DNA from 4 places in the Ensifer sp. EB106-05-01-XG146 genome. Region 1 is predicted to be linked to each of the others. Evidence: riboswitches for the same ligand, from Rfam matches in the RefSeq annotation. Region 1 holds a riboswitch; each other region holds the start of a gene.
The links. A riboswitch is a leader RNA that binds a small molecule or an ion and turns the genes downstream of it on or off. The one in region 1 is predicted to bind cobalamin.
Positions count from the first base shown of each region.

Region 2: it holds a riboswitch for cobalamin, as region 1 does, so the genes downstream of both, AC3WVQ_RS12150 (CbtB domain-containing protein) here and bluB (5,6-dimethylbenzimidazole synthase) in region 1, are expected to answer to the same signal.
Region 3: it holds a riboswitch for cobalamin, as region 1 does, so the genes downstream of both, AC3WVQ_RS02605 (aromatic ring-hydroxylating oxygenase subunit alpha) here and bluB (5,6-dimethylbenzimidazole synthase) in region 1, are expected to answer to the same signal.
Region 4: it holds a riboswitch for cobalamin, as region 1 does, so the genes downstream of both, metE (5-methyltetrahydropteroyltriglutamate--homocysteine S-methyltransferase) here and bluB (5,6-dimethylbenzimidazole synthase) in region 1, are expected to answer to the same signal.

Region 1 is NZ_JBYTDX010000001.1:1,703,166-1,710,424, forward strand. Features, by position in the region: gene AC3WVQ_RS08375 (NADP-dependent malic enzyme) at 1-899, shown strand, start outside; gene AC3WVQ_RS08380 (helix-turn-helix transcriptional regulator) at 1,170-1,907, shown strand; gene AC3WVQ_RS08385 (acyl-homoserine-lactone synthase) at 2,048-2,692, shown strand; gene AC3WVQ_RS08390 (DUF2865 domain-containing protein) at 2,857-3,927, shown strand; gene bluB (5,6-dimethylbenzimidazole synthase) at 3,940-4,635, opposite strand; cobalamin riboswitch at 4,682-4,893, opposite strand; gene AC3WVQ_RS08400 (SDR family oxidoreductase) at 4,990-5,802, opposite strand; gene AC3WVQ_RS08405 (phytanoyl-CoA dioxygenase family protein) at 5,891-7,084, opposite strand; gene AC3WVQ_RS08410 (LacI family DNA-binding transcriptional regulator) at 7,188-7,259, shown strand, end outside.
Region 2 is NZ_JBYTDX010000001.1:2,450,640-2,457,898, forward strand. Features, by position in the region: gene AC3WVQ_RS12130 (SRPBCC family protein) at 1-234, shown strand, start outside; gene AC3WVQ_RS12135 (anthrone oxygenase family protein) at 304-783, opposite strand; gene AC3WVQ_RS12140 (NAD(P)H-binding protein) at 780-1,610, opposite strand; gene AC3WVQ_RS12145 (TetR/AcrR family transcriptional regulator) at 1,715-2,407, shown strand; cobalamin riboswitch at 2,406-2,667, shown strand; gene AC3WVQ_RS12150 (CbtB domain-containing protein) at 2,709-2,885, shown strand; gene AC3WVQ_RS12155 (CbtA family protein) at 3,083-3,880, shown strand; gene AC3WVQ_RS12160 (ferric iron reductase) at 3,919-4,785, opposite strand; gene AC3WVQ_RS12165 (glucoamylase family protein) at 4,788-6,134, opposite strand; gene AC3WVQ_RS12170 (DUF1194 domain-containing protein) at 6,282-7,076, shown strand; gene AC3WVQ_RS12175 (GntR family transcriptional regulator) at 7,181-7,259, shown strand, end outside.
Region 3 is NZ_JBYTDX010000001.1:556,148-563,406, forward strand. Features, by position in the region: gene AC3WVQ_RS02585 (DUF1217 domain-containing protein) at 1-1,262, shown strand, start outside; gene AC3WVQ_RS02590 (FAD-binding oxidoreductase) at 1,332-2,765, opposite strand; gene AC3WVQ_RS02595 (L-threonylcarbamoyladenylate synthase) at 2,910-3,884, opposite strand; gene AC3WVQ_RS02600 (DUF6656 family protein) at 3,962-4,561, opposite strand; cobalamin riboswitch at 4,879-5,079, shown strand; gene AC3WVQ_RS02605 (aromatic ring-hydroxylating oxygenase subunit alpha) at 5,184-6,428, shown strand; gene AC3WVQ_RS02610 (FAD-binding oxidoreductase) at 6,430-7,259, shown strand, end outside.
Region 4 is NZ_JBYTDX010000002.1:1,591,729-1,598,987, reverse strand. Features, by position in the region: gene metE (5-methyltetrahydropteroyltriglutamate--homocysteine S-methyltransferase) at 1-2,133, opposite strand, end outside; cobalamin riboswitch at 2,234-2,452, opposite strand; gene AC3WVQ_RS27375 (hypothetical protein) at 2,471-2,851, opposite strand; gene AC3WVQ_RS27370 (LysR substrate-binding domain-containing protein) at 2,915-3,841, shown strand; gene AC3WVQ_RS27365 (metallophosphoesterase family protein) at 4,034-4,876, shown strand; gene AC3WVQ_RS27360 (ABC transporter ATP-binding protein) at 4,873-6,039, shown strand; gene AC3WVQ_RS27355 (carbohydrate ABC transporter permease) at 6,146-7,108, shown strand; gene AC3WVQ_RS27350 (carbohydrate ABC transporter permease) at 7,105-7,259, shown strand, end outside.

The DNA of each region.
Region 1 (7,259 bases):
CCCAGGTGTTGCTCGAAGAAGGCACGGCCCGACCGATCCTGATCGGCCGTCCGCAGATCATCGAGACGCGCCTGCGTCGCTATGGCCTGCGCATCCGTCCGGATGTCGATTTCGAGGTCGTCAACCCCGAAGGCGATCCGCGCTACCGCGACTATGTCGAGGACTATTTTGCCCTCGTCGGCCGTCTCGGCGTCATCCCGGAAGCCGCCCGCACGATCGTGCGCACCAACACGACCGTCATCGGCGCGCTCTCGGTCAAGCGCGGCGAAGCCGATGCGTTGATCTGCGGCGTCGAAGGGCGCTACAGCAAGCACCTGCGCGACGTATCGCAGATCATCGGCAAGCGCGACGGCGTGCTCGATTTCTCGGCCTTGAGCCTGCTGATCTCGCAGCGCGGCGCAACTTTCTTCACCGACACCTATGTGAGCTACTGCCCGAGCGCCGAAGAGATCGCCCAGACGACGGTCATGGCGGCACAGGAAATCCGCCGCTTCGGCATCACTCCACGCGCCGCCCTCGTCTCGCATTCGAACTTCGGTTCGCGCGATTCGGAGAGCGCCACCAAGATGCGCACGGCGCTGCAGCTCGTGCGGGAACTCGCGCCCGATCTCGAGGTCGACGGCGAAATGCACGGCGATGCGGCGATCTCGGAAGCGTTGCGCCAGCGCGTCATGCCGGACAGCAGCCTGTCGAGCGAAGCCAATCTGCTGGTTTTCCCCAATCTCGATGCCGCCAACATCACGCTCGGTGTCGTCAAGACCATGACCGACAGCCTGCATGTCGGCCCGATCCTGCTCGGCTCGGCGCTTCCGGCCCATATCCTGTCGCCGTCCGTCACCTCACGCGGCGTCGTCAACATGGCGGCTCTGGCGGTGGTCGAAGCCAGCCATCCGGGTTGAGATGGCAACGCGGAGATCGCCACCGGTCTTCGCTGCATTCGGGCGCCATGCCGGCGCCGGCAAAACCGTATCCGGATGTCGCGCCTGCTTCAGGCGCGGCATCGCTGGTTTTGCAGATCACCCGCGAATCAGCCCCTGTCACGCGGCCGATCGACGACCACAATCAAGGCGTGCGCAATTGGTCTTATACACCAATCGGGAAAGTTTGCGCTGGACAAAAGGTGAACCTCTAACCATGCTGGGGCCTCGGACGAGATTCGGTGTTGTGGCATGACTGAGCAGCAGGCTGTCCTCGACATGCTGGAAATCCTGGAATGTGGCGGCTGCGTCGAGCCCGCTCATTTCTTCACATTGATGCGTCGAACCTTCCGCATTGCCCATCTTCTCTATCTCGAAGCGGAGCCCTATGCGGACGAGCTCAAGGTTTGCCGGCTGCATCACACCTTCGGCGCCTACGCTGCCGAGATCTACCATGCCCGCAGCCTTCACCGGATCGATCCGATCCTGAAGCTGGCGCTTGGCGGCGTGCGGCCGGTGGAATGGACGATGGCGCGGCATCGCTTCCCGGAATGCGAACCGTTGTTCCAGGCAGCCCAGGAAATCGGCATATCCACTGAGGGCGTCGCCTTGCCATTGCCCTCGCCCGCCGGGCGCATGGCGTTGCTCGCAATCAACGTCAACATGACAGCCGGCGAATGGACGACCTATCGCCGCCATCACCTGCGCGATTTCCAGCTGGCCGCCAATCTCTTCCATGCCGCCATGCTGGAGCACGGCGCCATGGCCGGCAGCATTTCGACCCGAGAGATGCGGTTGACCGGCCGCGAGACCGAGGTCCTGACCTGGGCCGCCGCCGGCAAGAGCTATTGGGAAATCGCCACGATCCTCGGCATTTCCGAGCGCACCGTGCGCTTCTTCATGACCAATGCGCGACGCAAGCTGAATGTCGTTTCCAACACTCAGGCTGTGGCACAGGCCGTACGACACGCTCTGATACCCTCCGTTTGACACCCGACAATACGCCTCCACCGAAACCCCTCGAAATCTAGTGGCAAATATCGCGCATTTGAACTGTCGCTAGCGACAGTTACGCAACCGCCGCGAGCCTGACAGCATCGCCCCATCCCCAAACTCGGATGGAGAAAACGATGATCAGGATCCTGAACGGAAAGACCCGCGCACAACACCCGGCGGCCGTCGACGACATGTTCCGGTTGCGCAAGCGCGTCTTCCACGACTTCCTGAAATGGGACGTGCAGACCGAAGGCGACTGGGAAATCGACAACTACGACCAGGCAAACCCGCTCTACGTCCTGTCCTATGCGCCCGATACCGGCCGGCTGCGCGGCGCGCTTCGCCTCCTGCCGACACTCGGCCCAAACATGCTGGACGATACCTTCCCGATCCTGCTCGGCGATAATCCGGAAATCCGCAGCGCTTCGGTCTGGGAATCCAGCCGCTTCTGCATCGAGCCCGAGATCTCGCAGGACCGCGCCTCGAACCAGGTGACGGTCGCGGCCGCCGAACTGATGTGCGGCGTCGGCGAGCTGGGCCTTGCTTCCGGCATCAGCCACATCGTCACGGTGACGGATGTGTTCCTGGAGCGCATGTTCCGGCGCATGGGATGCCCGGGCGAGCGTATCGCCGAACCGCATCGCATCGGCTCCGTTTTCGCGGTTGCCGTCGCCTGGGAAGTAACGCCGGATCTGCTCACGCGGATGAAGGCGGTCGCTGCCATCGAAGGTACCGTGCTCGAACGTCCGATGTCGCTGGAAACCGCCCGCGCCGCCTAAGCGCATCAGTCGATCTGCGCTGTTAACGCAAACCGTCGCTTGTCGTTGCACGATCACCGACAAGCTCTATGATGGAGGCGAAACAGGAATGCCGCTGGCAGCCACCCGCAGAAGGTCGGCGCCGACCTGGCAACAGGAAGAGACTTTCGCCCGTGTTCACGCGCATGAAACACGTCGCTGCGGCCCTTGTGCCTCTGGTTGTGATCGGTGCCGGTCCGTCACTGGCATCGACGGCCTGCGACCGACTGAACGCGCGGCTCGTGCAACTGCCTGACTACGTCGCCAGCAATGCCGATGCGCGCGACTACGCAAGCGCGATCTCGCGGCAGAATATCGAGCTGCGGCGGGCAAAGAACGACCGCCGCCGCGCGGGTTGCAGTGGCGGCAACGCCATTGGCTTCGACGGCGGCGACCCCGACACTTGCTACGGCCTCAACAGCCTGATCGCCGAGATGGAAGACAATCTGCGCATGCTGAAGTCCGAGCGCGAGCAGATCGTCGCCGGCGGCAGCGACGACAGCCGGCGACGCATCCTCGCCGCGCTGGAGATCAACGGTTGCTATGGCGACCGCGAGGAGTTCGCAAGCGTGGAACCGGACGTGCCGGAAAGCCACCGCAACATCGTTGCCGACCTGCCGCCGGAAGACGCCTACGGCCCGATGCTCGGCCGAGGCGAAGACGGCTACGCGCCGCAGGAGCGCTACTATAGCGGCACGCTCAGAACCATGTGCGTGCGCACCTGCGACGGCGCCTTTTTCCCGGTTTCTTCGGATGCGACGCCGGCCGATTTCCCGCGCGACGAGCAGGCCTGTCGGGCGCGCTGCCCGGGGGCTGAGACCGAGCTCTATTTTCACGACCTCAACACGGAAGAGAGCGACAAGATGGTCTCGGCCGTGACCGGCCGTCCCTATACCGAAATGCCCAACGCCTTTGCCTATCGCACCCGCGCCGTCGGAAAACCCGGCCAGTGCGGCTGCCAGATACCCCAGACCGCCTCGACCACACCGAAGGCAAACGGAACGAAGATCGGTGACGACCAGTCGTCGATCATCGTCATCGAGACCAAGAAGCCGGAAGCGGCGAGCAATACCGCCAAGGCGCCGGCCGAAGAGCGGCCTTACGATCCGTCGAAGAACAAGGTTCGCGTCGTCGGCCCGACCTACCTGCCGCAGGAAGAAACCGCCATCGACCTCAAGCATCCGAAGGGACCGGCCTATCAGCCGGTCCAGAATTGATCGGACGAGGCCTTACGCCTTCTCCTTGCTGCGTCCCCATCCGTCTTCGAAAACCAGCTCGTCGAGCGGCAGGCGCTGGCGCCAGCCCTTCACGGCGAGTTCCGGCTGCTGATAGAGGCGATCGACATAGCCGAGGCAGAGCCAGGCAACGATCTCGATATGATCTGGGATGCCGAGAATCGCCTTGATCTCGGCCTCGTGGAAAATGCTCACCCAGCCGACGCCCACCCCTTCGGCCCGCGCCGCAAGCCAGAGGTTTTGCACGGCGCAGACGGTGGAATAGACGTCCATCTGCGGATTGTGGGTGCGCCCGAGTACGACGGCACCGCCGCGCGTGCGGTCGCAGGTGACACAGATGCTGAGCGGCGCCTTGCGGATGCCTTCCAGCTTCAGCGCACGGTACTTGGCCTGTTGTTCCGCCTCGAACATCAGCGCGGCCTCGTCATTGGCGCGGCGAAACGCCTGCCAGACGCGCTCACGCGTTTCTTCCGCCCGCACCAGCACGAAGTTCCACGGCTGCATGAAGCCCACGGACGGGGCGCTGTGCGCAGCGGCCAGCAGGCGCCCGATCAGATCATCCGGCAATGGCGCGGGCAGGAATTCATCGCGCACGTCGCGACGTGTCTCGATGGCACGGTAGACGGCCTCCCGCTCTGGCAGCGAAAAGGCGCCGGCAGCCGCAAGGCCGCCCTTCGGTTCAGTCAGCATCGTTCGATCCCCAACAATGCGAAAACCTCCCGCCGTCCACGCGGGGTTCGGTCTATCTCGCCAGGCCGGTCTTCTGACTTCGGTTCAACCGATCACCTCGCCTTCCCAGATCGATTGAAGATCCAGTGGCAAAACCTTGAATCAACTCAAGGCTCTCTTAGAGGCGATCGTCCCCGTCACAGCGTTGGGCACGTTCCGGAATGACACCGGATTCCCGATTCTCCCGCTTTCGCGGGCACCTGACGACGGCACTAAGTGCACAGCCGTTTGAGAAAGACAAGCGCGCCAACCCGGTCGAGACATGGCGCGCCACTTTCCGCCGGCTACTGTCGAGCTTAGTCGTTTGCCTCCGCCTCAAAGCGGAGCGACCGGATGCGGCGAGTCGTCATAGGCGCCCCAGACCGACTGATCGAAGCAAATCACCGATCCGGTTATCAGCCCGGACTCGGCCGACGACAGATAGGCGCAGGCCCGCGCCACTTCAGCCGGATCGACGAGCCGACCGAAAGGCTGGTCGGCCGCCACCTTTTCGAGCCAATCGGCAGCCGCGCCATGAAACTCGCGCTGGATGCGGTCTTCGCCTTCGGACGCCATCCAGCCGATATTCAGCCCGTTGACGCGAATGCGGTTGCGAAGAAGCGCATAGGCCGTGTTTTTGGTCAGCGTTTCGAGCGCGCCTTTCGACGAACAATAGGCGGCAATGAACGGCTGGCCGGCCATCGCCGACATCGAGCCGATGTTGACGATCGTGCCCTCGGTCTTCTCCCGCCGCATGATCTTCACCGCCTCCTGCATCAGGAAGAACGGCGCGCGCACATTGGTCGCGAACATGCGGTCGAAGAGTTCGGGCGTGGTGTCGAGGATCGTGCCACGGTCGGTGATAGCTGCGGCGTTGACCAGCGCATCGACCCGTCCGAATTCCGCGTCGCAAGCGGCGACCACCTTGCGGGCGTCCTCTACTTTTTCCAGATCGGCCTCGACATAGACGACTTTCGCGCCGCTTGCCTTGCCGATCTGCTCGGCCTTCGCCCGCCCCTTGGCGGCGTTGCGGCCGCAGATGACGATGCCTTCAGCGCCGCGCTCGGCGAAAAGGCCAGCAATCGTCGCGCCCAGTCCCTGCGTACCACCGGTGACGATGGCGATCTTGCCTTGCAATTGTCCACTCATCGAATTCCTCCCTCGGAAATGATCGTTTGAAACGGCTGCGGCTCCCGGCTGAAACACACCGGGAGCCTGTCAAATTGTAACTCGCTCGTCAGCTCAGCTTGCGCTTCGCCTGCGCCTCCAGCACCGAGAGAAACTCTTGTTCGCCCGTCCCCGCAGTGAGAGCCTCGCGCATCAACTGCGCCTGCGTCTTCGGCGCCAACCCGCCGAGTGGCGGATCCCGGTCGAGATTGGTGGGGAACGAATAGCCCTCGGCACAGGAGGAGATCGCGTTGGCCGCTTCCGCCTGCGTCAGCGTCCCGCCCGCCAGCAAGGCCCGCAAGGCCGGATAGAGCGTCGCGCTCATGGTCAGTCGGTCAACGGTTTCCATTGCGCGACCGAAGGCCGAAGACACCTGCAGCAGGTTGGCCACGCGGCGGATATCCCGGGAGTGGTTGGTGCCGGCGGCATGGAAGAGCGCCGGGTTGAAGAAGACAACGTCGCCCTTTTCAAGGGGAAGCTGCACGTGGTGTGCGTCGAAATAGGCGCGGAATTCCGGCCGGTTGAGCGCCAGATAGCCCGGCACATAGGTTTGGCTATAGGGCAAGAACAGCGTCGGTCCGCTTTCGAGCGGCATGTCGCAATGGGCAACCGCCCCCTGCAGCGTCAGCACCGGTGAAAGCTTGTGCACATGCGCCGGATACTGCTCGATCACGGCCGCGGTCTGGAAGCCGAGGTGATAATCCCGGTGCGCCGATTGCGCCGCACCGCCAGGATTGACGCGATTGACCTGCGCCGTCATCTGGTAGTTCGGCCCGAGCCAAGCCTCGCTGACGAGCGCTATGACGGCATTGCCGTAATAGGAGGCGAAATTCTCCGGCGCGTTCAGGCAGTGCTTTTCCAGCGAGTTCCAGATGCGGTCATTGGCGCCGGGTTTGGCGAAGTGATCGCCGCCGCCGCTGTTGCTGCGATGTTGCTCTTCGATGATAGCGTCAAAGACCCCGCTTGCGACGTCGATTGCTGTCGTATCGGCAAAGGCGCGCTTGAAAACCGCCACGCCAGGCCCGGTCGCCAGTACCTCGCAGATCTCCGCCAGAACAGAACGCCGCGCCTCGGCATCGCCGCACGCCGCAATCAGCGCGGCGCTGTCATAGATCAGGATATTCTTTTCGCAGCCGGAAGCATGGGGGTAGTCGGACAGGCTGGTTTGGCGTTCGACTTCCGCCCGGAACGATTCGAGATCGCAAGCCTCTTCGGTGAGCCAGACGCGGTCGATCCGCTGGCGCGCTTTGTTGTCGGTCTTCATCGCGTTTCCTCCTCTGGAACATCCTGATGAACACGACTATAGGCGGCGGCAAAACATGATATAGAGCAAGAATCCATCAAAAATCCATCAGGAGAGCAAGGCGATGGCCCATCCGTTTCTGGTCAAGGACATCGCCTTTCAGGCCGGGCTCAGCACCGCGACCGTCGATCGCGTG
Region 2 (7,259 bases), 750 kb from region 1:
ACCGGCACCCCGTCGGAGGTCCGCTTCGAGCTCAGCCCCCGCGGCGACAAGGTGCTGCTCGTCGTCACCCATAAGCGCATCGCCGACCGCGCGGTCATGACCAGCTTCTCCGCCGGCTGGCACGTACACCTCGACATTTTGCGAGCTCTGCTCGAAGGCGAAAAGCCGGCAGCCTCCTGGAGCAAGTTTGCCGACCTTGAAGCGCAATACGACGCGCGTATTCCGAAGCCCTGACGGCGGGATGGGCTTGAAGGTCAGGACGCGTGCAGGCGCCGGCAAGGATCGACTTGCCGGCGCTTTTCGTCAGGTGCGGGCGAAACCGAGAACGAAAAACGCCAGCGCGCCGATCGAGGCCCATGTGCGCACGTGGTTCCACCAGACCCAATCGGTCAGATAGCGCTCATGCCAGAGATCGGTCGCCGCCTGACCGGGGGCTGCCGCGGCGAGCGCGTCATTCATCGGCACGTTGAAGACAATGGTCACCAGCAGTACGCCAACGACATAGGCAATGCCACCGGCGGCAAGCCACCACCTGCCCTCGCCGCCCGAGATGAAGGCGACGACGACGAGCGCCAGGGCGAGCAGCGCCGTGCCCATGAAGGCGCTGAGGAAGATCGGGTTCTGGATCACGACATTGATGGCGTTCATCGCGGCGATCCCCTGCTCCGGCGGCAGCCGCGACAGGGCCTGCATGATGCAGACCGAGAAGATGAAGAAAAGCCCGGCCATCAGGCCGGAACCGATCGCGGCGGCAAACGCCAGAGCGGGGATCAGCGGGATCATGCGGCAAGACTCCAAACACCAGTTGCTGCGGTTTCCCGGGCGTAATCGGCAAAGTCGCGCGGACGCCGCCCAAGCACGCGCTCGACATCGGACGTCATGCTGGAATTGCGCCCGTCGAGCACCGAGGTGAAGAGATAGCGGATGAGTTCGACATAGTCATCCGGCACGCCGTCCGCCTTGAGATGCGCTGCGAAGTCGGAAACCGGAATGGCCTGATAAGAGATCCGACGGTTGGCGGCCGCGGCGATCTCGGCGACGGCCTGGGCAAAGGTCATCAGGCGCGGGCCGGTCAAGGCATAGACCTTGCCGATATGCGCATCGTCCAGAAGGGCCTCAACCGCCACGTCGGCAATGTCGTCGCAACTGACGAAGGGCTCGGTGACCTCGTCCACCGGCAGGAAGACCGAACCACTCACCACGCCGTCGGCCAGGAAGCCTTCGTCGAAGTTCTCGAAGAACCAGCTGCCCCGGATGACCGTCCAGTCGGCGCCGGAGGCCTGCAGCGCACGCTCGGAGGCTTCCGCCTCGTCCTCGCCGCGGCCCGACAGGAGCACCAGCCGCTTGATGCCGGAGCGAACGGCAAGGCTCGAGAACCGGTCGATGACGTCGACGGCGCCCGGCACCGCCAGATCGGGCTGGTAGCAGACATAGATGCGATCGACATTTTCAAGGGCGGGCGTCCAGGTCGCCTCATCCGTCCAATCGAAGGAAGGCGACGCCGAACGGGCGCCGATGCGGACCGCTATGCCCCGCTCCCGAAGGCGATCGGCCACCCGCCGCCCCGTCTTGCCGGTACCGCCCAAAACCAGTGTGACTTTCCGAGACATCGTTTCCTCCTGAGGTTCCATCAACAAACATGAGCATCTCTCACATTTGCAAATGTGATAAATCCTCGTATTTTAGGAGTCAAGTCAAAATGTGAGCATTACTCATGATTCCAGATGCAAGTCCCGCCACGCTTCCCGCCGACGACGAGCGTGCGCTGCGCCGGACGCCGAGCCAGAAGCGCAGCCGCGAGCGCGTCGAGCAGATCCTTGCCTGCGCGACGGCGCTCATCCAGGAGAAGGGCAGCGACGCCATGCGCATGAGCGAAGTCGCTGAAAAGGCTGGGATTTCGATCGGATCGCTGTATCAGTACTTCCCCGACAAGGCGGCAATCGTGCGCACGCTGGCCGAGCGCTACAATGCGGTCTGCAACGAGTGCATCGCGGCCGAACTGGCCAAGGTCACGTCGATAGCCGAACTGCGCGACGCCTTCTCGCTGCTGTTCGACATCTACTACGACATGTTCCTCGCCGAGCCGGTCATGCGCGACATCTGGTCGGCGATGCAAGCCGACAAGGCGCTGCGCGAGATCGATCTTGCGCAAAGCCGCGCCGGCGGAAAGCTGCTTGCCGATGTCTGGGCCCGCCTTGTGCCGGAGACGCCGCGCGAAGAGATCGACAGCGCCGCCTTCCTGATCATGCATCTCGGCGACTGCACCATGCGACTTGCAGTCTCGGTCGACCGGGCCGAGGGTGACCAGATCGTCGAAGCCTACAAACGCATGACCGTCAAGGATTTTGTCGCGGATGGACCGCGCGGCGGCGCGCACTCAATTGACAACTCCATGACACAATCCTAATCATCTGGGATCGATTGGTTCCCGGGACGCGAACGTGTTTCGGGAGTAAACGGGAATGTGACGGATGGACCCAAGCTGGGCATTCAAATCACGGCCGACCCCGCGACTGTAGAGCGACGTCGATCCACCGTTCCGGAGCGATCCGGAAGAAGCCACTGGCAAGACCGCGAGAGGGCGGCCGAGCTGGGAAGGCGAGGCAGATCGAGGGCATCGAGCCCAACGCCGTGAGCCAGGAAACCTGCCACTCGATACGGGCATAGGGCCCAACCGGGAATTTCCCGATGCCATCACGGAGGTTGTCATGGCTACGTCTACCATTTCGAGCACCCCGCTCTCCCTCAGCGATCGTCTGACCGCTGGCGTCATCGCGCTCTTCATCGGCGCATTCCTCGTCTTTGGCGCCGGCCTTGCCAACTCGGCAGTGCTGCACGACACGGCGCACGACACCCGCCACTCCTACGGCTTCCCCTGCCACTGACCGATGCGCCGGAACGTGAACAACGTTCCGCATCGAACAATCTGCGGACCTGAACGCATCCGGCCCGAGCCGGATGGAGGGCTGCGTGCATCCCGGTTTTTCCGGCGCGCGAAGGCCATCCGCAGCATAGGGAAAATGGGAAGGCTCGAGGACCACGCCATAGGGCGTGGCTTTTGTCGTTATCGAGGGATTTCAAGATGATTGTCAGAACGCTTCTGGCCGCGATCGTGGCTGGATTGATTGCCGGTGTCTTCATGACCGGCGCCCAGGAACTGCGCGTCACACCGCTGATCCTGCATGCAGAAGAATTCGAAGGCGAGGCACCGGCCGCTACCGAACAGCCCGCCGCCCAGCCGGGTGCGGCACAGCCGGCCGCAGAAAACCACGACCAGCATTCGTCGCTCAAAGCCGTGTCGCCGTTCGGCGCTTTCCTCGACGCTTTGTCGCCGATCACCCCGGCCTATGCCCATGAGGGCGAGCATGAGGAAGGCGGCATCATGTTCGGCATGAGCCGCTTCTCCGGCACGCTGATGGCGAACCTCGTCACAGGTTCCGGCTTCGGCCTGCTGCTCGCCGGCGTCAGCCTGGTGATCGGCTACCCGATCACGCTCAGGAACGGCGCGCTGTGGGGCGCCTGCGGCTGGCTTGCCGTGCACATGCTGCCGGCGATCGGTCTGCCGCCGGAACTGCCGGGATTTCCGGCAGCCGAACTCGGCGACCGCCAGACCTGGTGGCTGGTGACCGTGGCGCTCTCCGCCGTCGGCCTCTATCTCGTCGTCCTGCGCGAGGAGATCGTCTCCAAGGTCGCAGGCCTGGTGCTGATCGCAGCACCCCATGTCTACGGTGCGCCGCAGCCGCTCGATATCACCAGCAACGTTCCGGCCGTGCTCGGCGCCGAGTTTGCGGTTGCCGCACTCGCCACCACGCTTGCCTTCTGGATCGTGCTCGGCGTCGTCTCCGGCTTCATCAACGAGCGCTTCGTCAAGGCACAGTGATCACTGATCACAGATCGTCAGCAAAGCGACGGCGGGGTTCAGGTCCCGCCGTTTTGCATGAGATGCGCCGCCAGCCGCGCGCGGCGATCTTCCGGCTCCAGCAGCACGCAAGTGTCGCAGAAACTGCCCCCTTCCGTCTTGAAGTAGAGACAGCAGCCGCAACGGATCCGATACTGGCGCGACAGCTCAGCGCCGCTTGCCGGATCGAGAGCCGCGATCTGCTCGTAGCAGAGCTCCTCTGAGTAGAGCCGCGAACCCGGTCGTTTGACGATCGCCAGCGCCTCGGCCATGCCGCGCGCCTCGTCGCCGATCGCGCGGCCGATTTCCAGGAACGCGCCGGCCAGGGCATCGGCCGCGAGCCGCCATTGCGCCCCGCTCGACAGCCCTGCTCGCGCTTTCAGAACCGCAACGACGGGTGCCAGATGGGCGATGAAGCCCTGTTCGAATGCGCTGACGCCTTCGCCACCCTGGCGCTCCGTGGCCGGCGGATGCAGGCGAAAATGATAGCGCTTGCCCGCGATTTCGACGCCACGGTGAAGCCGCGTCCAATCCTCGAAACGAATGCCGGCCACCTCCGCCTGCAACCCGGCGCCGAGATGGAACGCGCCAAGGACCACGCTCAGCTGGCGGCTATAGAAGGCGATCAGATGCGCCGCCCGGATCCGGTCGGTCATGCCGACCCCAAAGAAATCCTGATAGGCGAGCCCCGCCTCGAGGCCAGCGCTGCCCGCAGCCCAGAAGTCGCCCGGCGCGCTGAAATCACTGGCCGCCGGCCCGAGCGAGACGGCAGCCTCGGGAAACTGGGTACGCAGATGGTCGGCGACGGCCAGCGCCTGCGGCGCAAACGCCGCGGTCTCCGCTGTCGGCCGGTGGTCGTTCAAGCGCATGCCGTCTCCGTCGTCCATTCTCATCCTCTGGCGCAGGATGCGGGCGGATTACCACACGCGCCTTCCCCCTCCTGCAGCCAGCCACCGTCGAAGCCCGCCCGTTCAAGGCCGAGGCGGATCGCCGGCATGCTGCGCATCAGTGCCCAGCTAAGGCCGCTTTGCCAGTTCTCGATCATCATGACAACGAGGCCCTGGTCAAGACCGACGACCCGCGCATCGATCCAGCCCTCCGGGCCTGCGCCGGCGGCCAGGCTCGGGTTGAAGCCGCCGGGAAAGCGCCCTTCGCTCAGAAGTCCCGGATAACTGTCTGCCATATGCACGAGGGAGGCCTGCGCCGCATCCGGCTCGAACGGCAGGCAGGCAAGCGGCGCCCAGGGCACCAGCGTGCCGTCATCAAGGCCGTAGGGTGCGCCGCGGTTCACATAGCCGAAAAGCCGCTGCTGGCGCCCATCCGCAAGCCGCAGCCGGCCGCGGGGCGCATGGCAGGCGCTCAGGCCCCACAGGTCCTCGCCATATCCGGCAAAACCGCCGGGATTGGAGCGCGCATGGTCCCGCTGCAAGGCAATGGCGCGTCGGGTATTCTCGAAATAATCCGTCCCCCGCTCCCGCATCGGCCGGTCGGAAAGCCCGCGTAGATCGAGCCAGGCCTGCGGAAAGAGATGGATGAAGAGTGGGGCCGCATGCAGATGCGGCCGGCCGTCGACCGGGATCCAGTCATGGCCCTCGGCAAAGGCCGCATAGTGCTCCGGTTCGATCGAATGGTCGGGCGCGCCGAGTGCCAGCACATAGAGCAGCAGCGCTTCGCTGTAACCCCGCCAGCGATGCTTCAAGAACCGCCCCGGCGGCCGCCAGCCCATCGTCAGCGTGTCGCCCCGATTGAGCGCCCAGCGCCAGTCCACCCGCGCATAGAGCCGATCGGCAAGAGCGCGGATCTCGCATTCGTCCGCATCCCTACCGGAAAAATATGCAGAGGCGGTCAGGCAGCCGGCGATCAGCAGCGCCGTATCGACGGTCGAAAGCTCGCTCTGCCAGGTGCGCTCGCCGGTCCGCATGTCGAGGAAGTGATGGTAGAAGCCGCGATAGCCGGTCGCCTGCCGGTGGCGGGACTGCGGGCTTTGGACAAGGAAGCGCAGCGTCGTCGCCACCCGCCGCGCGGCATCGCTGCGCGAGAGCCAGCCGCGCTCGACGCCGATGGGATAGCAGGAAAGGCCGAAGCCGGTCGCAGCGATGCTCGCCGGCGCGCCCGGCAACGCGGTGTCGGCGATCAGTCCGGTGACCGGATCCGAATGTTCGAGGAAATACCCGAACGCCGCCTGCTGCAATCGATCAATCTGAAATCGCTCAGTATTTTCCGTACGCTGCGGCATTTCGCCTTTCCTGTCCGACATCCGGCCTCATGCAGGAACCGGCAAAATCACTCTTTAGTGAAGGCCAACTACACCCAAACGGTCGCCGAAATCCAATCTTGTGTTACAGTCTTCTAATCTGACCGCGCGCAATGACTGGTTGAAGCGATGTTGAGCGTGTTGGCGTTACTCCTTTCATTGAGTGGTGGCCCGAGCCCATCGACCGCCGAGGCGACGAATGTCGACGTCGAACTGATCCTGGCGGTCGACATGTCCGGCTCGATGGATCTCGACGAGGCCCGCATCCAGCGGGCCGGCTATGTCGAGGCACTCCGGCATCGCGACTTCCTTGATGCGGTCGAAAGCGGCCAGCTGGGCAAGATCGCCATCGGCTATTTCGAATGGGCCGGAACGGTGAACGAGTCCTCCGTTGTCGCCTGGAAGGTCATCGACAATGCCGCCGACGCCGACGCCTTCGCCAAGCTGATCGAAGCGCGGCCGGTCGGCACACGCCGCGGCACCTCCATCTCCAACGCCATCACCTATGGCACGGCGCTGATCGATTCCAACGCGTTCAGCGGCGTGCGAAGGGTCATCGACATCTCCGGCGACGGGCCGAACAACATCGGCCCGCCGGTGCTTCCAGCCCGCGAGATCGCGATCACGCGCGGCATCACCATCAACGGGCTTGCCATCCTCATCCGCCCGTCGGTTTCGACCGGCCCGCTTGACCAATACTATGCCGAATGTGTCATCGGCGGCCCCGGCTCCTTCGTGCTGCCGGTGCACGAGCCCGAAGATTTCTCCATCGCGATCCGCCAGAAACTGGTGCTCGAAGTCAGCGGCCTGCCACCGCCGCCGACCATACGCTATGTCGATGCCTTCCCGGCGCCCGATTGCCTGATCGGCGAGAAATTGCGGCCGGGCTTCCTCGACCGGGTCTATCCGGAGCTCGACAAGTAGCCTCGCTAGACCGGACGATGCCCCCGCAACCTTTGCGCGTCAGATTGTCGTTTCCCTTCGCTTCGTCCGACGATAAGATGGCGCGTTGCTTCGCGGATCGATTCATGTCCTTGACCACCACGCCCCATCAGGCCGACCTGGCCACAGACCCGACCACCGACACCGGCAGTCAGCACATCCGCG
Region 3 (7,259 bases), 1.1 Mb from region 1:
ACGTCAACACGCAGGGCGGCGAGTACAATGCCGCCTTTAAGGAAATGCACAAAGCCTTCAACTTCCGGCCCGACGGCACGCTGCAGCCCGGCAAGACGGCGCAGGACGCCGATCAGTTGAAGAAGACGTCCGACGGCTACATGGTCCGCTACAATGACAAGGGCGATGCCGAAGACGAAGCCTTGGTCAAGCGCTTCAAGCTGCTGGTCAATTCGATGGAGTCGGTCGACAAGCTGCTGGCCGACAATGGCGTACTGAAGTTCACGCTCAGCGCCTTCGGTCTCGAAGACGAGGGCCTGAGCAAGCGTGATCTGAAGCGCATTCTGACGAGCGATCTCAACGATCCCAGAAGCTACGTCAACACGCTGCGCGACGAACGCTACGTCAAGCTCGTGAAAGCGTTCAACTTCAATCCGGACGGGACTCTCGGCGCACCAAAACTCGCCCAGAGCGACGGCGACATCATGAATACGGCGCGGGCCTATATCGTCGCCAAGTCCCGCTTCGGCACGGACGACGAGAAGAAGATCGCGAAGGAAAAGGCCCAGGAAGAAGCCAAATATTACACCTCCGAGATCGCGAAGATCGAAACGCTGGATGCCTTCCTCAAGAACCGCCGGCTGGTCGACATGGTTCTCGTCGGCGCAGGTATCGATCCGGAGACGGTCAAGTCCGACTATCTCAGGAGTATGTTTACGTCGGATCTCGAAGATCCGAAGAGCTTCATCAACACCGACCCGAATGGGCTGAAGTATCGCGAGATCGTCTCGTCCTTCAACTTCGACAAGGACGGCAAGATCGTCAGGGGCGAGGCAGGGCAGATCCAGACCCGCCGCGGTCTCGTCACCACCGTTGATCTCTTCCTCAATCAGTCGCTCGAAGAGAAGGAGGGCGCCGATAACGGCGGCATTCGCCTGGCGCTCTATTTCAAGCGCAAGGCCTCGGACATCAACACGGCCTACGACATCCTGGCCGATCGCGCCCTGTTCGAGGTCATCAAGACCGCCTACAGCATGCCGGAGGGCTTGCAGAACGCCAAGATTGAGGCCCAGGCGGCCTTTATCGAGCGCACCGTCAACATCAAGGAACTGCAGCAGCCGGGTCAGCTTGAGAAGCTTCTGCAACGCTTCACGGCGCTCTACGACGTCGAGAACAACCAGGATGTATCGCCCGGTCTCGCGATTCTGACTGGCGGCGGCAGCGCTGGCGTCAGTGCCGAGACCTTGCTGTCGCTCTCGCAATTGCGCGCAGGCGGCCGCTGACGCACGCCGTCTGACGGTCAGCCCAAGACTGTTGTTGCATCGCCGCGCACCGCGCGAAACGGCGCGTCGTCAACCGTCGGCGCGCAGCACTTTATCGGGGTTCATGATACCTGCAGGATCGAACGCGTGCTTGATGCGTTGCATCAGCTCGATTTCGATCGGCGCCCGGACCTCGGCGAGTTCGTCGCGCTTCAACTGGCCGATGCCGTGCTCGGCGGAGATCGAGCCGTTGTAGCTCAGAACGATGCCGTGGACGATGGCGTTGATTTCGCGCCAGCGGTCGAGGAAGGCCTGCTTGTCGGCGCCGACTGGCTGCGAAATGTTGTAATGGATGTTGCCGTCGCCCATGTGGCCGAAGGAGCAGATGCGGGCGCCGGGGATCGCTTTCACGACGGCGGCATCCGCCTCCTTCATGAAGGCCGGAATGCTGGAGACGGGCACGGAGACATCGTGCTTGATCGAGCCGCCCTCGGGCTTTTGTGCCGGCGACATGCTCTCGCGCATGTGCCACAGCGCCTTCGCCTGTGTCTCGTTGGCGGCAATCACTGCATTCTCGACGAGGCCGGCCGCATATCCCTGCTCCAGCAGGTCCTGCACCATCCGTTCCGCGCTTTCGGCGCTATCGGACGTCGAGATATCGATCAGCGCGTACCAGGGATGGACCGTTTCCATCGGATCACGAACGCCGGGGATGTGCTTGGTGGTGAATTCGACGCCGAGCCGCGGCATCAGCTCGAAGCCGGTCAACGCCGGCCCGCAAAGGCTGGACGCCTTTTCGAACAGAGCGAGCGCATGCTCGACGCTGCCGACTCCGGCAAAGGCGACCTGATGCCCGAGCGGCTTCGGGAAAAGCTTGAGCACGGCGCCGGTGATCACGCCGAGCGTGCCCTCGGCACCGATGAAGAGATCGCGCAGGTCGTAACCGGTATTGTCCTTCTTCAACCGGCGCAGCCCGTCCCAGATTTCGCCGGTCGGCAGCACCACTTCGAGGCCGAGGCAGAGCTGGCGCATATTGCCATAGGCAAGCACGGCGGTGCCGCCTGCATTGGTGGAGAGATTGCCGCCGATGCGGGCTGAACCTTCCGAGCCGAGCGACAGTGGGAACAGGCGATTGTGCTCGTCCGCCGCCTTCTGGATATCGGCGAGGATACAGCCGGCATCGGCGACGATGACATTGCCGACCGGATCGATGTCGCGAATGCGGTTCAGCCGTTCCAGCGAAAGAACGATGTCTGCCTTGCCCTCCCGCGGGATCTGCCCGGCGACATGGCCGGTGTTGCCGCCCTGCGGCACGATCGCCGTGCGGGTGGCGCTCGCGAGCTTCATGATGCGCGAGACCTCGTCGACGTTGGCCGGACGCAGGACCATCGGCGTCGTGCCGCGGTAAAGTCCGCGCGATTCGACGAGATAGCGCGCCTTGTCGGCTTCGTCCGTCAGCACGTTGGTGTTGCCGACGATCTCGGCGAAGGAAGCGATGAGTTCGGGAGAGGGAAGGGTGGTCATGGGCCTCACTTCGCATTGCGCCTGCGCGCGCTATCGGATCGGTCGATCTGAGGATCTGGTCCTCGGTTCCTGGTCGGCGGCGATCATAACCGCAATTGGTGCCGTTCGATGAGGGTGGGTGCGGAGAAGATGCCGCACACTATCTTACCCTCGTGGTGCCGCCGCCCGTTGTAACCGGTCGATGATGGCTTCCCCCAACCCGTCCGAAGGGATCGGCCCGAAGGCGATGGTCTCTGCGCCGCTGGCATCCGCCCGCTTCATATAGTCGAAGAGATTGGCGGCGGCTTCGCGCAGATTGCCAGTCGGGCTGAGATCGAGAACGACGGCCGCCTGCTCTTCGCCGGCGATCCGATTGCCGCCGAAACGGATCAAGGCTTCGCCGGCATGCACCTCGGCGGCATCGAGCCGGACGGCAGCGCCGGGCGCGTAGTGCGAGGCGAGCATGCCCGGCGCCTCGATCGTCGCTCCCGCCGTCTCCGGCCGGGTCACCGGACGGCCAAGCAGGCGTTCGATCTCGGCGGCATCGAGGCCACCCGGCCGAAGCAACCGGATCTCGTCGCCGTCGACCTTGATGATCGTCGACTCAAGGCCGATTTGGGCCTGGCCGGCGTCGAGGATCAGCTTCAGTTTGTCGCCGAGATCGGCTTCCACATGGACCGCACTGGTCGGGCTGATTTTGCCCGACGTATTGGCACTGGGCGCGGCCAGTGGTCGCCCGAAGTGAGCGATTACCCGGCGCGAGAAACCGTCGGGCATGCGGATGCCGAGCGTGTCGAGGCCGGCGGACGCCAGCGCATGAACCGTGCTGTCGGCGCGCTGCCGAAGGATCAGCGTCAGCGGGCCGGGCCAGAAGGCTTCGGCCAGCTGCCTCGAAATCGGATCGAAATGCACATGGGCTTCGGCCATCGCCATGTCGGAAACATGCGAGATCAGCGGATTGAAGCGCGGGCGCCCCTTCATCTCGTAGATGCGACTGATCGCATCGGGATTGGTAGCGTCGGCGGCAAGGCCGTAGACCGTCTCGGTCGGAATGGCGACCGGCTCGCCTTCGGCAAGAACGGCGCAGGCGCGCGCGATCGCGCGGTCCGGTTCTCTATCCGTGTCGATGATCTCAGCCATGCCGTTTCCTTTCCGACGCTTCCTTAACGGACGCACCGGAAAAACAGAACGATTTTCTTTGAAGGAACCGGTTCGGCTCAGAGGCTGCGAATGATGCGACGCAACGCGTCATCCTTGGCGCCAAGCATCAGTACGTTTTTCAGCGCGACCTTGGGATCATCTGTGCGAAACAGCAGCCCGTTGTCACGAAAGTTGCGGTTGATGACCATTTGCCCGGCTTGGGCGCCCGGTTCGATGGCGACGGCGAAGTACATGCGTGAATAGCCGGGCTGGATACTCTCGAAAAAATGCGTCTCGTCGCCCAGGTTGCAGAAGAAGTTGGCGAAGTAGAAGGACCAGGTGATGTCCTTGGAGGGAGTAACCGGCGTACGCGCCGCCGTCACGTGACAGTAGCCGAGATGCGGCCGGCCGACGAGCGTGCGGTGGAAGATCATCTTCGGGAACTGGATCGAGTTGTGGAACCCGTTGATCCGCTTATGGGTCGTGTCGCCGGCGGTGCTGAGCTTCTTGCCCGTCCTGTCTGCGACTTCCTCATAGCTCAAATACCGGCGTTCGCTCGGCAACCATTGCCTGCGGTTGATCCGGCCCGTGCGCAGGAATTCGGTATGAACCGCCACCTTCGGCGGGATTGTCGGCAGCTTCTCGGCTGTCGCGTCGTAGTATCTCAACTTTGCCATGATCGTCAGCGCGCCATCTGCCTGCCTGCAGGACCTCTCTCGTCCGCCGGCTAGGCTAGCGGCTCATGGTTAATGAATGATTTCGTCCTGGCTGCATCATTAGCGTTCTCTATCTGACGCGATGTCGCAAACGGGCGAAGCCCTCCCGCATCTGCGCCGACCGCGCCGCAAAAGTCGGCAATTGCCCAAGATGTGATCTATCTATATGTTTGCAATGTAAAAATTCTAAGACGGTGGCCTTTTGTGGCGGTTTTTTCCGTGTCGTCATTCTGGAATTGGATGTCGCTATCGGGCAGCTGCCAAGGTGACTTCCGCGATTACATATCCTTACTCAAGGTGCCGTCTTCGAAGGGAAGATGGAGAATTGGGAAGCCGGTCAAATCCCGGCGCTGCCCCCGCAACGGTGGTGGAGCGAAAACCTCGGCAAAGGCCACTGGACGGTTCGTCCGGGAAGGCGCCGGGCAGGTCCGAAAGGACGGCTCCTGAGCCCGGAAACCAGCCTTGACGGACATAACCGTAACGGGTTGCGGCGGGCAGCCGGATCGGAGCCTCAAACGCATGGGCGTGCGCCCGTGCGGGTTCCTGTCCTGCCTCTCCGAAACATGGCGCATGAGGACAGGACATGGACACCAGAAACGATATGCTTCGAAAGCTGAAGGGCAGGCAGGACGGCTACAGCCTCGACCGGGCCTTTTACATCGATCCCGACTACTACAGGCAGGATCTGGAAAACATCTGGTACAAGGATTGGCTGTTTATCGGCCATGACTGCGAGATCCCGCGGGCCGGCAATTACTTCACCGTCCAGGTCGGCGACTACCCCGTTGTCATCACCCGCGACCGCCAGGGCGCCATCCGGGCGCTGCACAATTCCTGCCGCCACCGCGGCTCGCGCGTCTGCACGCAGGCGAAAGGCTCGTCGGCAAAGCTTGTCTGTCCCTATCACCAGTGGACCTACGAACTCGACGGCTCGCTGCTCTTTGCCCGGCAGATGGGAGAGGATTTCGACAAGGCCGCCCACAGTCTGAAGCCGATCCATTGCGAAACGGTCGGCGGCTACATCTTCATCAACCTGTCGGAAAAGCCGATGGATTTCACGACGTTCCGCGACATGGCCTTGCCCTATCTTGCGCCGCATCGGCTCGGCGAAACCAAGGTCGCGTTCGAAAGCACCATCATCGAGAAGGGCAACTGGAAGCTCGTCTGGGAAAACAACCGCGAATGCTACCATTGCGCCGCCAATCATCCGGAACTCTGCCGCACCTATCCTGAGGCGCCGACGGCGACCGGGGTGCAGGGCGCCAAGGATGATCCTGTGATCGCCGAACATTGGGCGAAGTGCGAGGCCGAGGGCCTGCCGAGCGAATTTAAGATGTCGCCGACCGGTCAGTTCCGCGCCGCCCGCATGCCGCTTGTCGACAATGCCGAAAGCTACACCATGTCGGGCGCCCGCGCCGTCAGGCGGGCCCTGTCCGCCGACGTCTCCCAGAGCCAGATCGGCACGCTCTTGATGTTCCACTATCCCACCACCTGGAACCATGTGCTCGCCGACCACGCCATCACCTTCCGGGTGCTGCCGCTCGGGCCCGAACTGACTCAGGTGACGACGAAGTGGCTCGTCAACAAGGATGCGGTCGAAGGCGTCGACTACAATCTAGATGAACTGACGCATGTCTGGACCGAGACCAACGACCAGGACCGTCAGATCGTCGAGGAAAATGCCTTCGGCATCCGCTCACCGGCCTATGAGCCCGGTCCCTATTCGCCCGAGCACGAGGGTGGCGTGATGCAGTTCGTCGAGTGGTACTGCAAGTTCATGGAGCAGCGCCTTGCCGGCGACGCGGCTCCGCTTTCAAGGGTCGCCTGACATGCAGATGGCCTCTTCGTTTCACCATTTCGACGCGCTCCACGTCTGGATCGACCGGCAGCAGATGCTCGAATGCACATCGGCGGTCGTCGAGACCGCCGATGTCATGACCTTCACCTTCCGGGCCGAAAAGCCCGCCTGGTTTCGCTATCTGCCCGGGCAATTCGTGACCCTCGAACTGCCCGTCGCCGACGAGCCAGTGATGCGCACCTACACCCTGTCGTCGACGCCCTCGCGGCCGCTGTCGATCGCCGTGACCGTCAAGGCGCAGTCAGACAGCATCGGCACCCGCTGGATGTTCGAGCACCTGAAGCCCGGAATGAAACTCCGCGCCTTTGGCCCGCTTGGCGATTTCAGCTTCGTCCGCCATCCCGGCGACAAATACCTGTTTATCTCGGCCGGCTCCGGCATCACGCCGATGATGTCGATGACGCGCTGGATGGCGGACTGCGTGCCGGAGACGGATGTGACCTTCATCTCCTGCGCGCGTCGTCCGGAGGACCTGCTGTTCCGTTCGGAGCTGGAGGTTCTGGCGACGCAGATGTCCGGGCTGAACCTCGGCTTCATCGTCGAGGGACATGAGGCACGCCACGGCTGGCACGGGCTTCGCGGCCGCATTGATGGCGCCAAGCTGCCGCTGCTTGCGCCCGATTTCATGGACCGCACCGTTTTCTGCTGCGGCCCCGAACCGTTCATGCGCGGCGTGCGCGAGATGCTGAAATCGGCCGGTTTCGACATGGGCCGCTACCACGAGGAGAGCTTCCAGCCGGCCGCCGCACCTGCGGCGGAAGAGATTGCCGTGCGCGCCGGCGCCGGTGACGAGGGCGAGGT
Region 4 (7,259 bases), on a different contig from region 1:
GTAGACGCCCGGGCCGATCTCGTTCGGATAGGCCTCGTCGGTGAAGGCGCCGAGCAGTTCCATCTTCGATCGCGACGTCTCGATCGACATGACGTCGGCGTCCATCGCCGCGATTGCGGCCATGATGTCGTTGAACTCGGAGTAGCACATATGGGTGTGGATCTGGGTCGCATCGCCCACCCCGGCTGCACTGAGACGGAAGCACTCCACCGCCCAGTCGAGATAGGCCTTGCGATCGGCATTTCGCAGCGGCAGGCCTTCGCGCAGTGCCGGTTCGTCGATCTGGATGATGGCGATGCCGGCCGCCTCGAGATCCGACACTTCATCGCGCAGTGCTAGCGCGATCTGCCGGCACACCACGGAACGTGGCAGGTCGTCACGAACGAAGGACCACAGCAGCATGGTGACCGGACCCGTCAGCATGCCCTTGACCGGGCGATCGGTCAGCGACTGCGCGAAGGTCGCCCACTCGACCGTCATCGGGTTTGGTCGCGAAACGTCGCCGAAGATAACAGGCGGACGCACGCAGCGCGATCCGTAGCTCTGCACCCAGCCGCTCTGGGTGAAGGCGTAGCCCGAGAGCTGCTCGCCAAAATACTGCACCATGTCGTTGCGCTCGAACTCGCCGTGAACGAGTACGTCGATGCCGACCTCTTCCTGCCAGCGCACCGCCACTTCGGTCTCTCGGCGAAGATAGGCGGTGTAGTCGACATAGCTGAGTTCGCCTTTCGCATGCAGTGAACGGGCCTGCCGAACCTCCGATGTCTGTGGGAAGGATCCGATCGTCGTTGTCGGGAAGAGCGGCAATGACAGCTTCTTCGCCTGCAGTGCCCGGCGGCCCGCGAACGGGGACTGCCGCTCGCTGTCCGCATCCGTCAGCGCTTTCAAGCGCCCGGCGACCAGAGGATCATGGATCCTGAGTGAGGTGAGCCTCGCCTGGGCGGACGCGATCGAGGCGGCGAAAACGTGCTCGGAAATGGCAAGCCCCGGCTCGAAGGCGCTGGCAAGCAGGCTGAGTTCGTCGAGTTTCTGCGTACCGAAGGCGAGCCAGGAGGAAAGTTCCGGATCAAGCGCACGCTCCAGCTCGAGATCGATCGGCACGTGCAGGAGTGAGCATGAAGGTGCGAGCTCGATGCGGTCGCGGCCGTGGGCCGAAGTCAGAGGCTGCAGCCGGCGGAACAGGCTGGCCAGATCGGTCCGCCAGATGTTGCGGCCGTCGATGACCCCGAGCGATAGGACCCGGTCCGCCGGAGCCGATTGGATGAGCGTGTCGATCTGCTGCGGCGCGCGCACGAGATCGACATGCAGTCCATCGACCGGCAGCGCCAACGCCGTTGCCGTGTTGTCGCCGATCGAGCCGAAATAGGTCGCCAGCATGATCTTGAGTCCGGGCACGTCGGTGTCGAACGTGCGATAGGCGAGGTCGAGGGCGCGACGAACCTTGTCCGCGAGATCGAGCGCCAGGCAAGGCTCGTCGATCTGTACCCAATCGGCGCCGGCGTCAGCAAGCTCCGCCAGGACCCTCACGTAAACGGGCAGGAGCCGTTCGATCAGATCGACCGGATCGAAGTCGCCGCCCTTCGATTTGCCGAGCTTCAGCAGTGTCACCGGGCCGATGAGCACCGGGCGTGTGCGATAGCCGAGGGCTTGAGCTTCCTGGAAGGCTTCCAGCGGCCGATTGTGGGTGAGCTCGAAGCGCTGATCCCTGTCGAACTCGGGCACCATGTAGTGATAGTTGGTGTCGAACCACTTTGTCATTTCGAGCGCGGGAGTGCCGCTGCTGCTTCCCGAATGGGTGCAGCCGGCGGCGCAGGGCGTTCCGGCCGAGCCGCGCGCCATGGCAAAATAGGTGTCGAGATCGACCGGGCCGCCCGTCCGGCCATAGGCCGGCGGGATTGCGCCGACAAGCACGGCGGCATCGAGCACGTGGTCGTAGAAGGAGAAGTCGTTGGAGGGGATGATGTCGATGCCGCGCGTTTTCTGCGCGGCCCAGTTTTCAGCGCGGAGCTTGGCTCCGGTATCGAGAAGTTCGCCGCGGCTGGCCTTTCCGGCCCAATAGCGTTCGAGCGCGAATTTCAATTCGCGACGGCGGCCGATGCGCGGGAAACCGAGATTGGCAGTCTTGATGGTCATTTCCTTACCCCGAAGGTTATGGGCAAGGCTTGAATGCGACGCAGCCGCGGCGCGAGAGCGATCCCGCGTCCTCAACGCGCCTCATCGGACACCCCGCCCGTGGACGTTGTTCATCGCGGCAGGTCTCCTGGCTTGCGGGTCGTCGCGGACCGTTCCGTCTTCCCGAGGCGTCTCCCTCAGTGACATCTTCGAACGGCCGCTCTCCGCTTACAGTTGCGGGGGCAGCTCCGGCATGGGCGCTTGTCTGGCGCCGCACCGAATTCCCTCTTAGCTCCGTCCCTCCAAAGGCGGGCGAAGAACCACGATGGGGCGACAATGCCCTGTCCCGAGCTTTTCGTCAATCGCATAAAGAAATGCTTATGTCTTTATTCTCTCCCGCCGCCGCCCGCGGCGAGACAATGGCAGGACGAGGTCTTTCCATTGCTTTCCGCTCACGGGACGGTTGCGGTTTGGTCGAAGCGTCCTCCTCCGGCCACTGCCACGGATCCGCCGCGTCGCCAACGCGCGCGCGGATATGCTCTTGATCTCGCGTCAGGCCGATATCCCGGAGTTGGAACTCGTTGAACGTGTCGATGGCAACCGGAGGGTTGAGGGTCTTATCGGCCCAGTTCAGGACATGGTAAATCGTTGATCGCACTGCGCTAAGCATTGCTATCCTCACTTCTTTCAAGGGCGTGTGTTCGCGAAAAAAAGTGAGGGTTTTTGCCGTTTCGCGCAAAGCGATTTCTCGCATGCTGGCATAAAGAATGCTTATCTCAGTTCCATGAGCAAGATTCCTCCCATGAGTGCGGTGCGCGCCTTTGAGGCCGCCGCCAGGCACCTGAGTTTCACCCGCGCCGCCGAAGAGCTCGGCATGACGCAGGCGGCCGTCAGCTATCAGATCCGGCTGTTGGAAGATCGCATCGGCGCGCCGCTGTTCGTTCGGCTTCCGCGCGAGGTGCGATTGACCGGCGCCGGGCGGCAGCTAGCGCCGAAGGTGACCGAAGCGATCGATCTCTTAGGGGCGGCTTTCTCGGAGATCGCCGACAAGACCGAACATCACCTGCACATCTCGGTGCTGCCAACCGTCGTGTCGAGCTGGCTCGGTCAGCGCCTCGCGTCGTTTCAGACCGCGCATCCCAACATCAGCATCAGGGTGCACATGTCGACCGAGTTGGTCGATTTCAAACGTGACGCCATCGATCTCGCGGTGCGCAGCGGCGCCGGCGACTGGCCGGGCAACGATGTCTTTCCCTTGTTTCCGCTCGATTACGTGCCTGTCTGCACGCCATCCTTCCTGGAAAAGTACCAGCTCAAGGAGCCCGCGGACGTTCTGAGAGTCCGGCGTTTCGGCAACGCCAGCTGGTGGCGGCGGTGGATGATCGAAACCGGCGTCGAGCCGCCGGCAAGCAATGGCACCGAATTGATCTTCGACGTGCAGGCGATGGATGTCGCCACAATCCTTGCGGATCACGGCATTGCGATTGCCGTCTCGACCTTCCTGATGGATGAACTGAAGAGCGGCAGGCTCATCCGGCCGTTCGAGCATGTGGTGCGCGACGGCCGCGCCTATTGGCTCGTCTATCCGCAAAGCACCAGGCGGCAGAAGAAGATCCAGGCCTTTCGCGACTGGGTCGTCGCCGAGGCCGATGCGTCGAACGCCATGCTTTCGACCGTGATGGAGCAATCCTGTCCGGCGTCGCGTCGGACCGACCGCGGCGCAATGTAGAGACACAACGGGGCCTACTCGGCCCGTCGGTCTTCTGAAGATGACGCTTTCATGGAGAAACTGAAAATCAGCTGAGAACGGCTGTTACCAAACTGACATGGCGGCTCCCTAAAGACTGCGGCCAACCGCAGAGAAGGAAAGTATCAGCCCTCCGACGCGGATACCGCAAGCCATCGTCGGAGGCCCGTTTCCATGAAAATCGTCCAGATCAGCGACACCCATCTCAGCCCCGCCAAAAGCCACTTCAATGGCAATTGGGAACCGGTTCGCGCCTGGATCGAGGCGGTAAAACCCGATCTCGTCATCCACACCGGCGACGTCACCATCGATGGTGCCGACCACGAGGACGACATCACCTTCTCGCTCGATCTGATCGGCCAGCTCTCGATGCCGGTGCTGATCGTTCCCGGCAATCACGATGTCGGCCATCTGCCGGGTTCGCACCAGCCGGTGGATCCGGTTCGGCTTGCCCGCTGGCGCCGGCTCGCCGGTCCGGACTACTGGGGCCGCGACCATGGCGACTGGCGGCTGCTCGGCCTCAACAGCCTGCTGATCGGCTTCGAGGACGAAGAAGAAGACAGGCAGTTTAATTGGCTGGAGGAACAGTTGCTCAGCCGCGACGGCCGCCGGGTGGCCGTCTTTGCCCACAAGCCGCTCTTCGTCGACGATCCGGGCGAAGGCGACACCGGCTACTGGGGCATCCGTCCGCGCCAGCGCCAACGCCTGTTTGATCTTTTCGCCGAAGCCGAGGTGGCGCTGCATGCAAGCGGCCACCTGCACTGGGCCTGGACGGGCAAGCACGCCGGGACGTCGCTCGTCTGGGCGCCGCCGACCTCCTTCATCATTGATACGCTGGAACGGCCGATGCCGGGCGAGCGGCTGGTCGGCGCCGTCGTACACGAGTTTAGCGACGTCAACGTCAAAAGCGAGATCATCGCGGTGCCGGGACTGACCAGCCACCTGCTCGATCCGATCGTCGAAGAGGTCTACCCGCTGGCGGCCAAGAAGACGGTCCGTGTGGAGGCCGCGCAATGAGCGTGCTTTCGCTAGAGGGTATCACCAAGTCCTATGGCGGCAACGCGATCCTGAAGGGGGTTAGCCTGCAGGCGGAGGCGGGTGAGTTCATCGCGCTCGTTGGTCCTTCCGGCTGCGGCAAGAGCACGCTGTTGCGCATCGTCGCCGGTCTCGATCATGGCGACGGCGGCGAGATCGTCATCGGCGGCCGCAGTGTCGCGCGCATGGCCGCGGCCGATCGCAATGTCGCGATGGTCTTCCAGTCCTATGCCCTCTATCCGCACCTGACGGCGGGCGAGAACATCGCCGTGCCGCTTGCGATGCGGCGGCTGACAGCGGCGCAGCGCCTGCCTGTGATCGGCAATCTGATGCCGGGGCAGAAGCAGATCCGCAGCGATATCCAGCGCCAGGTCAAGGAAATGGCGCTGGCGCTGAAGATCGATCACCTGCTCGACCGCAAGCCCGGCCAGATGTCCGGCGGCCAGCGCCAGCGCGTGGCGCTCGCCCGCGCCATGGTGCGCCGCCCGGCCGTCTTCCTGATGGACGAGCCGCTCTCCAATCTTGATGCCAACCTGCGCGTCCACGCCCGCGGCGAGATCGTCGATCTCCACCGCCGCGCCGGCGTGCCGACGCTCTATGTCACCCACGACCAGTCGGAAGCGCTGTCGATGGCGGATCGAGTGGCAGTGATGATCGGCGGCAATCTCTTGCAACTGGCGACCCCGAAGGAGATCTACGACAACCCCTCCCATATCGAGGTCGCACGCTTCCTCGGCCAGCCGAAGATCAACGTGCTGGAGACCCGCACGGATACGGCGAGCATCGTGCGCTTCGGCGATCTGGTGCTTCTGGCAAGCCGCGGACAGGCGCCGGATGCTTCAGTGAAGCTCGCAATCCGCCCGGAATTCGTGCGCTTCCATGCGGCAAGCGCCGGCCGATTGAGCGCGCGGGTCGAGCGTATGGAGTTCCTCGGCTCTGAGGTGATCGTCCATGCCCGCCTCGATGCGATCGGCGAGGTGGTCACTGCCAAGTCAGCACCTGCCGAGGCCGCGGCGCTCGCGATCGGTCAGCCCGTTGACGTCGAGTTCATGCCGGAACGGGCGATGCTGTTCGACGGCGAGGGCACCCGGCTGCCGGCCGAGCGGGTCGCTATCGCCGCGACGCTGGAGAAGATCCATGGCTAAGGCGGGTTCCAATCGGGATACGGCGGCAGGGGCGGCGGATTGCGTGGATACCGCCCTCTGCCCTGCCGGGCATCTCCCCCACAAGGGGGGAGATCGGCTGGAGGCAATGCCTCAGCATTCATCTCTGCGAGACGGTGCCCAGCCGGCGCAGCGGCTGCGGACCCAGACGGCGATCGGTGCCGCGGCCACCGATCCCGATCGCCGCGAGGCCCGCATTGCCTGGCTGTTAGCGCTGCCGGCCATCACGCTGCTCGTCCTCTTCATCCTTTTACCGACCGCGGCGGTGATCGTTCTCGGTTTCACCGATTTCGAGCTCGGCTACGGCAGCTTCCGCTTTGTCGGCTTCGAGAACTATGCCGAACTCTTCAGCGACCGCACCTTCCGGCGCTCGCTCTGGAATACCACCATCTACACCGCGATCGTCACGCCGGTTTCGATCGTGCTGGCGCTGGCGATCGCCATGCTGATCGAGGCGGAAACCAAGGGCCGGGCGTTCTTCCGCACGGTCTATTTCCTGCCGGTGGCCTCGCTGCTCGTCGCCATGGCGACGGTCTGGCAATTCCTGTTTCACCCAACCATCGGCCCGATCAACACCTTCTTGGCCGTTTTCGGCATTGCCGGCCCCAACTGGCTCGGCGCCTCCGGCACGGTGCTCTACGGCCTGTCGATCATCGGCATCTGGCAGTCGGTCGGCTTCAACATGGTGCTGTTCCTCGCCGGTCTCACCGCCATCCCGCGCGAGCTCTATGCCGCAGCCGAAGTCGACGGCGCCAAGACCTGGTTCGATCGTTTCCGGCTGGTGACCTGGCCGATGCTCGGGCCGACGACGCTGTTCGTCACCACCATCAGCATCATCAACTCGGTTAAGGTGTTCGAGACGGTGAAGACGCTGACCGAGGGCGGTCCGAACAAGGCGTCGGAGGTGCTGCTCTTCACCATCTACCAGGAGGGCTTCGTCTATCTGCGCGTCGGCTATGCCTCGGCCATGACCGTCGTCTTCCTCGCCATCCTCGTCGTCCTGATGTTCCTGCAGTACCGCGTGCTCGACCGGAAGGTGCACTACGCATGACCAACACCATCTCCGTCACCCGCCTCATTCGCCTCGCCGTTCTCTCGTTTGGCGCGCTCATCTTCCTCGCGCCCTACATCTTCATGGTCTCGACCGCCGGCAAGGCTCAGAGCGAGATCTTCTCCTCGTCGCTGTCGCTGATCCCTGAGCA